Regions from separate parts of the Kitasatospora sp. NPDC051984 genome, predicted to be linked through region 3. Evidence: predicted binding sites of a transcription regulator. Region 3 holds the regulator's gene; each other region holds the start of a gene.
The links. The regulator HrcA, encoded in region 3, represses chaperone genes, less so after heat shock. The targets are predictions, from matches to a motif close to TTNGCACTCNGNNNNNCNGAGTGCNAA.
Positions count from the first base shown of each region.

Region 1: the regulator HrcA is predicted to act here: its motif matches at 2,101-2,127, upstream of groL (chaperonin GroEL).
Region 2: the regulator HrcA is predicted to act here: its motif matches at 2,139-2,165, upstream of groES (co-chaperone GroES).

Region 1 is NZ_JBIUCB010000001.1:73,250-77,374, reverse strand. Features, by position in the region: gene ACIHEI_RS00400 (hypothetical protein) at 1-210, opposite strand, end outside; gene groL (chaperonin GroEL) at 322-1,944, opposite strand; gene ACIHEI_RS00390 (cold-shock protein) at 2,267-2,473, opposite strand; gene ACIHEI_RS00385 (MoaD/ThiS family protein) at 3,062-3,340, opposite strand; gene thrC (threonine synthase) at 3,373-4,125, opposite strand, start outside.
Region 2 is NZ_JBIUCB010000006.1:234,455-238,579, forward strand. Features, by position in the region: gene ACIHEI_RS14805 (polysaccharide deacetylase family protein) at 1-513, shown strand, start outside; gene ACIHEI_RS14810 (methyltransferase domain-containing protein) at 489-1,667, opposite strand; gene ACIHEI_RS14815 (hypothetical protein) at 1,715-2,050, opposite strand; gene groES (co-chaperone GroES) at 2,309-2,614, shown strand; gene groL (chaperonin GroEL) at 2,715-4,125, shown strand, end outside.
Region 3 is NZ_JBIUCB010000004.1:362,131-366,255, forward strand. Features, by position in the region: gene ACIHEI_RS10910 (16S rRNA (uracil(1498)-N(3))-methyltransferase) at 100-843, opposite strand; gene dnaJ (molecular chaperone DnaJ) at 935-2,074, opposite strand; gene hrcA (heat-inducible transcriptional repressor HrcA) at 2,144-3,217, opposite strand; gene htpX (zinc metalloprotease HtpX) at 3,490-4,125, shown strand, end outside.

The DNA.
Region 1 (4,125 bases), on a different contig from region 3:
CTCCAGCAGCGCGTCCTGCACGTCCTGCGCGATCAGCCCGAGCACGAACTCGCAGCCGTCCGGCCACTGTTCGAGCCACCAGCGACGGTGGGTGACGGCGTCCTCGACCAGCGAGACGATCGCGGCGTCGGCGACGTCCCGCGCGGTGAGGTCGGCGAGGATCAGCGCGCGGGCGCTGTGCAGGGCGGCTTCGATCTCGTTGCTGGACATCCGCCCATTGTCCCAAACCGCCGCCACAACCCGGAAACGCCGCAAGGGCGGCCTCCCGAAGGAGACCGCCCTCACGGCGTGAGACTGACCGATCCAACCGGTGAGGTCGGATCAGAAGTCCATGTCACCGCCCGGCATGCCGCCGCCGGCGGCCGCGGAGGCCTTCTCCGGCTTGTCGGCGATGACGGCCTCGGTGGTGAGGAACAGCGCCGCGATGGAGGCGGCGTTCTGCAGGGCGGAGCGGGTGACCTTGGCGGGGTCGATGATGCCGGAGGCGATCAGGTCGACGTACTCGTTGGTCGCGGCGTTCAGGCCGTGGCCGGCGGGCAGGTTGCGAACCTTCTCGACCACGACGCCGCCCTCGAGGCCGGCGTTGGTGGCGATCTGCTTGATCGGGGCCTCGAGCGCCACGCGGACGATGTTGGCACCGGTGGCCTCGTCGCCGTCCAGCTCCAGCTTCTCGAACGCGACACCGGCCTGCAGCAGGGCGACGCCACCACCGGCGACGATGCCCTCCTCGACGGCGGCCTTGGCGTTGCGCACCGCGTCCTCGATGCGGTGCTTGCGCTCCTTGAGCTCGACCTCGGTGGCCGCGCCGGCCTTGATGACGGCCACGCCGCCGGCCAGCTTGGCGAGGCGCTCCTGGAGCTTCTCGCGGTCGTAGTCCGAGTCGGAGTTCTCGATCTCGGCGCGGATCTGGTTGACGCGACCGGCAACCTGGTCGCTGTCGCCGCCACCGTCGACGATGGTGGTCTCGTCCTTGGTGATGACGACCTTGCGGGCGGTGCCCAGCAGGTCGACGCCGGCGTTCTCGAGCTTGAGGCCGACCTCCTCGGAGATCACGGTGCCGCCGGTCAGGATGGCGATGTCGCCCAGCATGGCCTTGCGGCGGTCGCCGAAGCCCGGGGCCTTGACGGCGACGGACTTGAAGGTGCCGCGGATCTTGTTCACGACCAGGGTCGACAGGGCCTCGCCCTCGACGTCCTCGGCGATGATGACGAGCGGCTTGCCGCTCTGCATGACCTTCTCCAGCAGCGGGAGCAGGTCCTTGACCGAGGAGATCTTGGAGTTGGCGATGAGGATGTACGGGTCCTCGAAGCTCGTCTCCATGCGCTCCAGGTCGGTGGCGAAGTAGGCGGAGATGTAGCCCTTGTCGAAGCGCATGCCCTCGGTGAGCTCGAGCTCCAGGCCGAAGGTGTTGCTCTCCTCGACGGTGATGACGCCTTCCTTGCCGACCTTGTCCATGGCCTCGGCGATGAGCTCGCCGATCTGGGTGTCGGCGGCCGAGATGGAGGCGGTGGAGGCGATCTGCTCCTTGGTCTCCACGTCCTTGGCCTGGGCCAGCAGCTGGTCGGAGACGGCGGCGACGGCCTTCTCGATACCGCGCTTCAGGGCCATCGGGTTGGCGCCGGCGGCGACGTTGCGCAGACCCTCGCGGACGAGCGCCTGGGCCAGCACGGTGGCGGTGGTGGTGCCGTCACCCGCGACGTCGTCGGTCTTCTTGGCGACCTCCTTGACGAGCTCGGCACCGATCTTCTCGTACGGGTCCTCGAGCTCGATCTCCTTGGCGATGGAGACACCGTCGTTGGTGATGGTGGGGGCGCCCCACTTCTTCTCCAGAACGACGTTGCGACCCTTGGGGCCGAGCGTGACCTTCACGGCGTCGGCAAGCTGGTTCATGCCACGCTCAAGGCCGCGGCGGGCTTCCTCGTCAAAGGCGATGATCTTGGCCATTAGAAGTGGTCCTCCGGGACACGGTCGACTGCTCGGACCAAGGGGGTGCCCGCGACGGACGGCCCAGGAGAGCGGGGGTCTCGTCCCCTACCGCTTCCGGGGCCTCACCGGCCCGGTCCGTTGTCACTCTCACGCTGTGAGTGCTAACGCCAATGATTAGCACTCGGGGGTGTCGAGTGCAAGCCCATTCGCCGCGCTCCGATACCCCTCCCGGGAAACCCGCAGGCAGGTCCGGGAACGCCGACAGGCCCGGACCCGGACGCGTCGCGCCGGGGCCGGACCTGCCGGGTCATAGCTGTGGTGTGTGCGGTCTACCGGGCCGTCAGGCGCCGGCGGCGCGGACCATGTCGGCCTGCGGACCCTTCTGACCCTGCGAGATCTCGAACTCGACCCGCTGGCCCTCTTCCAGGGTGCGGTAGCCGTCCATCTGGATCGCGCTGTAGTGGACGAACACGTCCGCTCCACCGTCGACCGCGATGAAGCCGTAGCCCTTCTCGGCGTTGAACCACTTGACGGTGCCCTGAGCCATTCCGAACTCCCCTTGTGCTGTGCTGGCCCTTCAGAGATCCGCGGGACGCGGACCCGGAGGTCTGGAAGGCCGGCCTGTGGGGACTCCCCCCCGCACGGCGCAGCCTCGTGTCGCGGCTGAATGTATCCGGATATGCGCCCTCTGCAACAGGCCCTAATTTCGCGGAAAGTCCGCACCCCACATCGGATATGACGGGTCGAAAGGTGTATGGCCCGACAATTGCCACCGGACATAACGGACGTGTCGCCGCAAATCGTCGAAAGAATTCTGACGGCGGCCTGACAGGTCGGGCGGTGAACGGTCCGGCGCATGTCTCAGAGCGCGGGACGGGACGGCGCCGGCGCGAGGTGCGCTGCGGGAAAAATCGAGGATTGGAACGGGCCGTGGCGGGGAACGGCTCCACCGGCACTCTACTCCCCCGCGAACGCGGGAATTCCAGCGACCCGCCAGGCCGGAATCACCGCTGCCCGCGCGCCCGGCCGATGTGCGAAGCCGCCGCCGGGCGGCTCGGAAATCGAATTCCGAGCCCGCGCCCGACGGCGGCGGAACGAATACGCGGGGCGGCCCCACCGGCCGCCCGGAGCTGCCTCAGCAGCCGCCGGCCACCGCCGGAATGATCGACACCGAGGCGCCGTCCTTGATCTCGGTCTCCAGGCCCTCGGCGAAGCGCACGTCGTCGTCGTTGACGTACACGTTCACGAAGCGGCGCAGCTTGCCGGTGTCGTCCAGCAGGCGGGCGGCGATGCCGGCGTGGTTCGCCTCCAGGTCGGCGATGACGGCGGCCAGGGTGGCGCCCTCGGCGGTCACCTCGGCGGCACCGCCGGTGTAGGTGCGGAGGATGGTGGGGATGCGGACGGTGGCGCTCATGGGGGTGCTCCTAGAAGAAAGTTTTGGGGGGATCAGGCGGAGACGAGACCGGCGGCGCGGAAGGACTCCAGCGTCGGGCGGATCACCGCGGTCATGCCGGAGTCGGCGACCGCGTCGAGGGTCTTCAGGCCGTCGCCGGTGTTGATCGCGACGGTCTCCTTGCTCGGGTCGAGCTGCCCGGTCTCGACCAGCTTCTTCAGCACGCCGACGGTGACGCCGCCCGCGGTCTCGGCGAAGATGCCCTCGGTGCGGGCCAGCAGCTTGATCGCCTCGACCACCTGCGCGTCGGTGACGTCCTCGACGGCACCGCCGGTGCGGCGGGCGATGTCGAGCACGTACGGGCCGTCGGCGGGGTTGCCGATCGCCAGCGACTTGGCGATGGTGTCCGGCTTGACCGGCTTGATCACGTCGCGGCCGGCCTTGAAGGCGGCGGAGACCGGGGAGCAGCCCTCGGCCTGGGCGCCGAAGATCTTGTAGGGGCGGTCCTCGACCAGGCCGAGCTTGATCAGCTCCTGCAGACCCTTGTCGATCTTGGTGAGCTGGGAGCCGGAGGCGATCGGAATGACGATCTGCTCGGGCAGCCGCCAGCCGAGCTGCTCGCAGATCTCGTACGCCAGGGTCTTGGAGCCCTCGCCGTAGTACGGGCGCAGGTTGACGTTGACGAAGCCCCAGCCCTCGCCGGCCGGGTCGCCGATCAGCTCCGAGCAGAACCGGTTCACGTCGTCGTAGTTGCCGTCGATGCCGACCAGCTCGCCGCCGTACACCCCGGCCATCACGACCTTGCC
Region 2 (4,125 bases), on a different contig from region 3:
ACCGACCTGAAGGTGCCGATCACGATGTTCCTGACCAAGGACATCGTCAAGAACGACTACGCCTACTTCAAGCCGCTGCAGGCGCTCGGCAACACCATTCAGAACCACACCGTCGACCACCCGGTGATGAGCAAGATCCCGGCCGCCAAGCAGAAGTCCGAGATCTGCGACGACCAGGCCGCCCTCACCGAGCAGTACGGCACCGCCCCGTACCTGTTCCGCCCGCCGTTCGGCGACGGCGCCAACACCCCCACCCTGAACACCTCGGTGCAGGAGTGCGGCCCGCGCGCCATCGTGCTGTGGCGCGAGTCCATGCAGATCCACGACATGCAGTACCAGTCCGCCGACAAGAAGCTGAAGAACGGCGACATCATCCTCGCCCACTTCCGCGGCCCGTCCGAGCTCAAGGGCGAGAGCATGACCTCGATGTTCGGCGAGATGCTCGCCCGCATCCAGGAACAGGGCTTCGCGGTCGCACGCCTCGACGACTACATCGCCAAGCCCGTCGGCTGACCCAGCATCATCACCGGGCCGGCCTCGGTACGGGCGACGATCACCGTCACCGAGTTCGGCCCGGACGGCTTCAGCTGCCGCCGCAGCTCCTCCGGCACCACCGACGCCCCGCGCTTCTTGATCACCACGGTGCCGATCCGGCGCTCCTTCACCAGCGCCTTCAACTTCTTGACGTTGTACGGCAGTACGTCGGACAGCTCGTAGGCGTGCGCGTACGGCGTCGGGTGCAGCTCGTCCGAGGTGACGTACGCGATCATCGGGTCGAGCAGCCGGCCGTTCGTCAGCCGCACCACCTCGGCGACCATCCGGCCCCGGATCACCGCGCCGTCCGGCTCGTACAGGTACCGGCCCACCGCGCCCACCGGCGGATCCGGCAGCGCGCCGCCGGCCAGCGAGTGCGGGCCCGGCAGCACCGTCGCCCGGTACGGCTCGGCGGCCCCGGTGCCGAACCACAGCACCGCCTCCTTCACCTCGCCCCGGTCCGACACCCACTCCGCCTCGGCACCCTCCGGCACCAGCTCGTGCGGGATCCCCGGCGCCACCTTCAACGCGCCGAACGGGGTGCGCCGGGCCGCCTCCACCGCCCAGGACAGCGGCGGCGAATACGCCTCCGGATCGAACACCCGCCCGCGCGAGGTGCGCCGCGCCGGGTCGGTGAACACCGCGTCGAAGCCGTCCGTGTCGATGTCCGCGACGTCCGCGCAGCGCACCTCCACCAGCTCCGCCACGCCCAGCGCCGCCGCGTTCGCCCGCGCCACCTCGCAGGTCAGCTCGTCCCGGTCCACCGCCAGCACCGCGATCCCGGCCCGGGCCAGCGCGATCGCGTCCCCGCCGATCCCGCAGCACAGGTCCGCCAACCGCTTCACCCCGAGCGCCGCGAACCGACCCGCCCGCCACTCGGCCACACTGCGCCGGGTCGCCTGCTCCACCCCGTTCTGGGTGAAGTACATCGACCGGGCGTCCGCCCCGAACTTCGCCTCCGCCCGCTGCCGCAACCGCGCCTGCTCGAACGCGGCCCGCACCAGCTCCGCCGGGTAATCCCGCCGCAGCCGGGTCGCCAGCGCCAGCTCCTGGTCCGCCGTGAACTCCCGCAACTCCGCCAGCAGCGCCTGCCCCTGCTCGGTCAGCAGCGCCCGGAACGACTCGATCTCCACACCACCATTGTCCCCGCCCCGCTCGCCCCGTGATCAACCCGGAAGGATCAGAGGCGCAGCACCGAGTGCGCCGCCACCGCCAGCAGCGGCCCCACCGTCAGCAGCGCCAGCGGTGCGATCCGCAGTCCCCGCCGGGCCGGCAGCACCAGGCCGGTCGCCAGCACCATGAGCGCGAGCAGCAGTCCCGACGCGGCCAGCATCAGCGAGAACGCCCCGAGCACCTGCCCCGGCGGGCCGAAGACCGAAGGGTCGGCGACCCACACGTAGCTGAACTTCGCCCAGGTCAGCATGCCCGGCAGCATGGCCAGCAGCGGCACTTCCGCGGCCACCATCCACACCGCGTGGAACGCGTCCCGCCCTGCGGGGCGTCGAGTCTTCGTCATGCGCCGATCCTGGCGCCCGGGCCGGCGCCGCCGCCTGAGTACCGGCACTCAATCGGGGGGTGTGGTGCCGACATCCGACACGGCGTCATTGGCACTCTGGTTGACTGAGTGCTAACGGCGACCTAAGGTCGTTCCTGGCACTCCCCCCAGGGGGAGTGCTAACGCGAAGATGCGTGCCTGACCCCCGCGACGGCAGCTGCGCACCCTCGCCCACCTACCTGATAGACAACCCCGTAATCTCCGAAGGGGAGCTCGGACGTGACCACCAGCAGCAAGGTTGCCATCAAGCCGCTCGAGGACCGCATTGTGGTCCAGCCGCTCGACGCCGAGACCACCACCGCCTCCGGCCTGGTGATCCCGGACACTGCCAAGGAGAAGCCCCAGGAGGGTGTCGTCCTGGCTGTCGGCCCGGGCCGCTTCGAGGACGGCCAGCGTCTGCCGCTCGACGTCGCCGTCGGTGACATCGTCCTGTACTCGAAGTACGGCGGCACCGAGGTGAAGTACCAGGGCGAGGAGTACCTCGTCCTCTCGGCTCGCGACGTTCTCGCCATCATCGAGAAGTAAGACGTCCCCAGCCCGCCCCGGATCCGTGTCAGCACTGACAGGGGCCCGGGGCGCGGTTGTTGCTCCACGTACGCAGACCACACCCTGAGGAAACGGGATCATGGCGAAGACCCTGCAGTTCAACGAGGATGCCCGCCGCTCGCTGGAGCGCGGCGTCAACAAGCTGGCCGACACCGTCAAGGTGACCATCGGCCCCAAGGGCCGCAACGTCGTCATCGACAAGAAGTTCGGCGCCCCCACCATCACCAACGACGGTGTGACCATCGCCCGCGAGGTCGAGCTCGACGACCCGTACGAGAACCTCGGCGCGCAGCTGGTCAAGGAGGTCGCCACCAAGACCAACGACGTCGCGGGTGACGGCACCACCACCGCCACCGTGCTGGCCCAGGCCCTGGTCAACGAGGGTCTGCGCAACGTCGCCGCCGGCGCCGGCCCGGCCGCCCTGAAGAAGGGCATCGACAAGGCTGTCGCTGCCGTCTCCGAGCACCTGCTGTCGGTCGCCCGCGAGATCGAGGGCAAGGACGACATCGCCGCCGTCGCCTCCCTCTCCGCGCAGGACACCCAGGTCGGCGAGCTGATCGCCGAGGCGATCGACAAGGTCGGCAAGGACGGTGTCATCACCGTCGAGGAGTCGAACACCTTCGGCGTCGAGCTCGAGTTCACCGAGGGCATGCAGTTCGACAAGGGCTACCTGTCGCCGTACTTCGTCACCGACGCGGAGCGCCAGGAAGCCGTCCTGGAGGACCCGTACATCCTGATCAACCAGGGCAAGATCTCCTCGATCCAGGAGCTCCTGCCGCTGCTGGAGAAGGTCCTGCAGGCCGGCGGCTCCCGCCCGCTGCTGATCATCGCCGAGGACGTCGACGGCGAGGCGCTGTCCACCCTGGTGGTCAACAAGATCCGCGGCACCTTCAACGCGGTCGCGGTCAAGGCCCCCGGCTTCGGTGACCGCCGCAAGGCCATCCTCGGCGACATCGCCACCCTGACCGGTGGCCAGGTCATCTCCGAGGAGGTCGGCCTCAAGCTCGACCAGGTCGGCCTGGACGTGCTGGGCTCCGCCCGCCGCATCACCGTCACCAAGGACGAGACCATCGTCGTCGACGGCGCCGGTGACTCCTCCGAGGTCGCCGGCCGCGTGGCCCAGATCAAGGCCGAGATCGCCAACACCGACTCCGACTGGGACCGCGAGAAGCTGCAGGAGCGCCTGGCCAAGCTGGCCGGTGGCGTCTGCGTGATCAAGGTCGGCGCGGCCACCGAGGTCGAGCTCAAGGAGCGCAAGCACCGCCTGGAGGACGCCATCTCCGCGACCCGCGCCGCGGTCGAGGAGGGCATCGTCGCCGGTGGTGGCGCCTCGCTGGTGCACGCCGCGAAGGTCCTGGAGGACGGCCTCGGCCTGTCCGGCGACGAGGCCACCGGTGTCGCCGTGGTCCGCCGCGCCCTGGTCGAGCCGCTGCGCTGGATCGCCCAGAACGCCGGCCTCGAGGGCTACGTCATCACCTCCAAGGTCTCCG
Region 3 (4,125 bases):
TGCACGTGATCGCGACCTCGCCGACGTGGTGTGCGCTTGTCGCGCAGTTCTCCCCCAGCCCTTGGGGGCTGGGAGGTACCCCCACGCGCCCCTGTTCGCTTACCCCCAGCGCCCCGTACGCCCGAGCAGCAGCGCCCCCGCCGCGACCCCCGCGGTGGAGGTGCGCAGGACGGACGGCCCGAGTCGATAGGGCTTCGCCCCGGCCTCGGCGAAAGCCGCGATCTCCTCCGGCGACACCCCGCCCTCCGGCCCGACGATCAGCACGATCTCGCCGGAGGCGGGAAGCTCCGCCGTGGCCAGCGGCAGCGAACCTTCCTCGTGCAGGACAGCGGCGAAGGAGGCCTTCGACAGCAGCGGAAGCAACTGCCGCGTGGTCATCAGGTCGTGCACCTCGGGAAAGCGCAGCCGTCGCGCCTGCTTGCCCGCCTCGCGCGCGGTCGCCCGCCACTTGGCGAGCGCCTTCGCGCCGCGCTCGCCCTTCCACTGGGTGATGCACCGGGAGGCCGCCCACGGCACCACCGCGTCGATGCCGGCCTCGGTCATCGTCTCGACGGCGAGTTCGCCGCGGTCGCCCTTGGGCAGCGCCTGGACGACGGTGATCCGGGGCGCGGGCGCAGCCTCCTCGCGTACGGCGGCGACCAGCACGTCCAGCGCGTCCTTGCCGTGCACCGCGGCGACGGTGCCGTCCGCGCCGCGGCCGTGTCCGTCGGCGAGGGTGACGGCCTCGCCGGGCTCCAGGCGCTTGACGGCGACGGCGTGCCGCCCCTCGGGGCCGTCGAGGCGGACGGTGGCGCCGGGGGTGGCGCCCGCCAGGTCGTCGACGACGAACACCGGTGCGGTCATCGGAACAGGAACCCTCTCGCGGAAAGAACAACAAAAAAACCCGGGCCGGAAGCGGTGGCGTGCACCACTCCCGGCCCGGTAGGAACGGGTCTCACCGGCCGTTGAAGGCGTCCTTCAGCCGGGAGAACAGGCCCTGCTGGCCGGGTGCGAACTGGCCGGACGGCCGCTCCTCGCCGCGGAGCATGGCGAGCCGCCGCAGCAGCTCCTCCTGCTCCGGGTCGAGCTTGGTGGGCGTCTGCACCTCGACGTGCACTATCAGGTCGCCCCGGCCGCCACCGCGCAGGTGGGTGATGCCGCGGCCGTGCAGCGGGATCGACTGGCCGGACTGGGTGCCGGGCCGGATGTCGACCTCTTCCAGGCCGTCCAGGGTCTGCAGCGGCACCTGGGTGCCGAGCGCGGCGGCCGTCATCGGGATGGTGACGGTGCAGTGCAGGTCGTCACCGCGGCGCTGGAAGACGGCGTGGCTGGTCTCGGCGATCTCCACGTACAGGTCGCCGGCGGGGCCGCCGCCGGGGCCGACCTCGCCCTCGCCGGCCAGCTGGATCCGGGTGCCGTTGTCGACACCGGCGGGGATCTTCACCGTGAGGGTGCGGCGGGCCCGGACCCGGCCGTCGCCCGCGCACTCGGGGCACGGGGTTGGGACGACGGTGCCGAAGCCCTGGCACTGCGGGCAGGGCCGGGAGGTCATGACCTGGCCCAGGAAGGACCGGGTGACCTGGGAGACCTCGCCCTTGCCGCGACACATGTCACAGGTCTGCGCGGAGGTACCCGGCGCGGCGCCCTCGCCGTTACAGGTGGTGCAGGTGACGGCGGTGTCGACCTGGAGTTCCTTGGTGGTGCCGAACGCGGCCTCCTCCAGGGTGATCTCCAGTCGGATCATCGCGTCCTGCCCGCGGCGGGTGCGCGAACGCGGGCCGCGCTGGCCGGTCGCGGCGCCGAAGAAGGCGTCCATGATGTCGGAGAAGCCGAAGCCGGCCGCTCCGGCCCCGAAGCCGCCCGCACCGCCGCCGTTCGGCGACAGCGGGTCGCCGCCGAGGTCGTACACCTGACGCTTCTGCGGATCGGAGAGCACCTCGTAGGCGGCGTTGATCTCCTTGAACCGCTCCTGCGTCTTCGGGTCCGGGTTGACGTCCGGGTGCAGTTCACGGGCGAGGCGCCGAAACGCCTTCTTGATCTCGTCCTGCCCCGCGTCGCGTCGGACGCCGAGTACCGCGTAGTAGTCCGTGGCCACCAAATGCTCCGGTTTGTTCCGCCTCTAGAAGTGCTTGCGAGAACTGCGTGACGGTCTCACGCAGCCTTGTTATGACTCGTCCAGGATCTGGCCGACGTATCGCGCCACCGCTCGCACCGCCCCCATTGTGCCCGGGTAATCCATCCGGGTCGGACCGATCACACCCAGCTTTGCCACGCTCTGGTCGCCCGAACCGTAACCGACGGAGACCACCGACGTGGAATTCAGGCCTTCATAGGCGTTCTCGTGGCCGATCCGGACCGTCATCGCCGAGTCCCCGGTCTCACCCAGCAGGCGCAGCAGCACCACCTGCTCCTCCAGTGCCTCGAGCACCGGACGGATGGAGAGCGGGAAGTCGTGGTTGAACCGGGTCAGGTTGGCGGTGCCCGCCAGCATGATCCGTTCCTCGTTCTGTTCGGCGAGCGTTTCGAACAGCACGGTCAGCACGGTGCTGACCGAGGGCCGGTCGGCCGGTTCGAAACTGGCCGGCAGGTCCTCCAGGAGGGTCGGCACCTCGGGCAGCCGACAGCCGCCCGCCATGCCGTTCAGCCTGGCCCGCAGGTCTCCCAGCACGGTCTCGCCGACCGGGCCGGGGCAGTCCACCATCCGCTGCTCGACCCGGCCGGTGTTGGTGATCAGCACCAGCATCAGCTTGGTCGGGGTGAGCGAGACGAGTTCGATGTGCCGCACGGTGGAGCGGGTCAGCGACGGGTACTGGACCACCGCGACCTGCCGGGTCAGCTGCGCCAGCAGCCGCACCGTACGGGCCACCACGTCGTCCAGGTCGACCGCGCCCTCCAGGAAGTGCCGGATCGCCCGGCGCTCCGGGGGCGTCATCGGCTTCACCTCGGCGAGGCGGTCGACGAACAGCCGGTAGCCCTTGTCGGTGGGGATCCGGCCCGCGCTGGTGTGCGGCTGGTGGATGAACCCGTCGTCCTCCAGCGCGGCCATGTCGTTGCGCACCGTGGCCGGCGAGACGCCCAGGTTGTGGCGCTCCACCAGGGCCTTGGAGCCGACCGGCTCCTCGGTGCCCACGTAGTCCTGCACGATCGCGCGGAGCACGGCCAGCCGTCGCTCGTCCAACGGGCGCACGGACGGGCGCGTGTCGATCAGGCGGCCGTCGGGCTTGCCGTCGTCCGGCATGTGCACGCACCTCCGTCGTCGTCCGTTGAACCGGTGGTCGATCCTCTCTGGCACTCAACTGGGCAGAGTGCCAGAACCGTACCTGCCAGTGTACGGCCCGGGCCTGATGGCAGGAACGGTCCGCCGACGTGATCCTCGACCGAAAACCGCGCCGACCGGCTCCCGCGGGCCGACGCGACCGCATTCCCATCGGATTCCCATCGTTTCGGATGGTGCCTGCGGGCCCCGCCGGTGGCAGCATCGAAGGCGAAGACGGCGAAGGAGGAGCAGCGATGTCGGCCTCACGGCAGCACTCCCGGTTCACCCCCGACCGCGGCCTGACCGGCCGGATGGTCACCACCATGTTCTTGATCGGCCTGCTCTATGTCGGCTTCACCGGGTTGCTGATCGTGCTGCTGCGCGGCGCCTGGCCCCTGGTGGTGCTGATCTCCGGCGGCCTGTTCGTCGCCCAGTTCTGGTTCTCCGACAAGATCACCGAACGGGCGATGGGCGCCCACCCGGTCTCCCCCGAGGAGTTCCCGCAGCTGCACGGCGCGGTCGACCGGCTGTGCGCGCTCGCCGACATGCCCAAGCCGCGCGTCGCGGTCGCCCACAACGACATGCCCAACGCCTTCGCCACCGGCCGCAACCCGGAGAACGCGGTGATCTGCGTGACCACCGGCCTGCTGCGGCGGCTGGAACCGGAGGAACTGGAGGGCGTCCTCGCCCACGAGCTCTCGCACGTCGCGCACCGCGACGTCGCGGTGATGACGGTGGCCGGATTCCTCGGCGTCCTGGCCGGCGCGATGACCCGGATCGCGCTGTACGGCGGAATGATGGGCGGCGGCAACCGGAACAGCAACGACTCCAACGCCGCGATCGCGATGATCATCGTCCCGCTGGTCTCGATGGTGGTGTACGCGATCAGC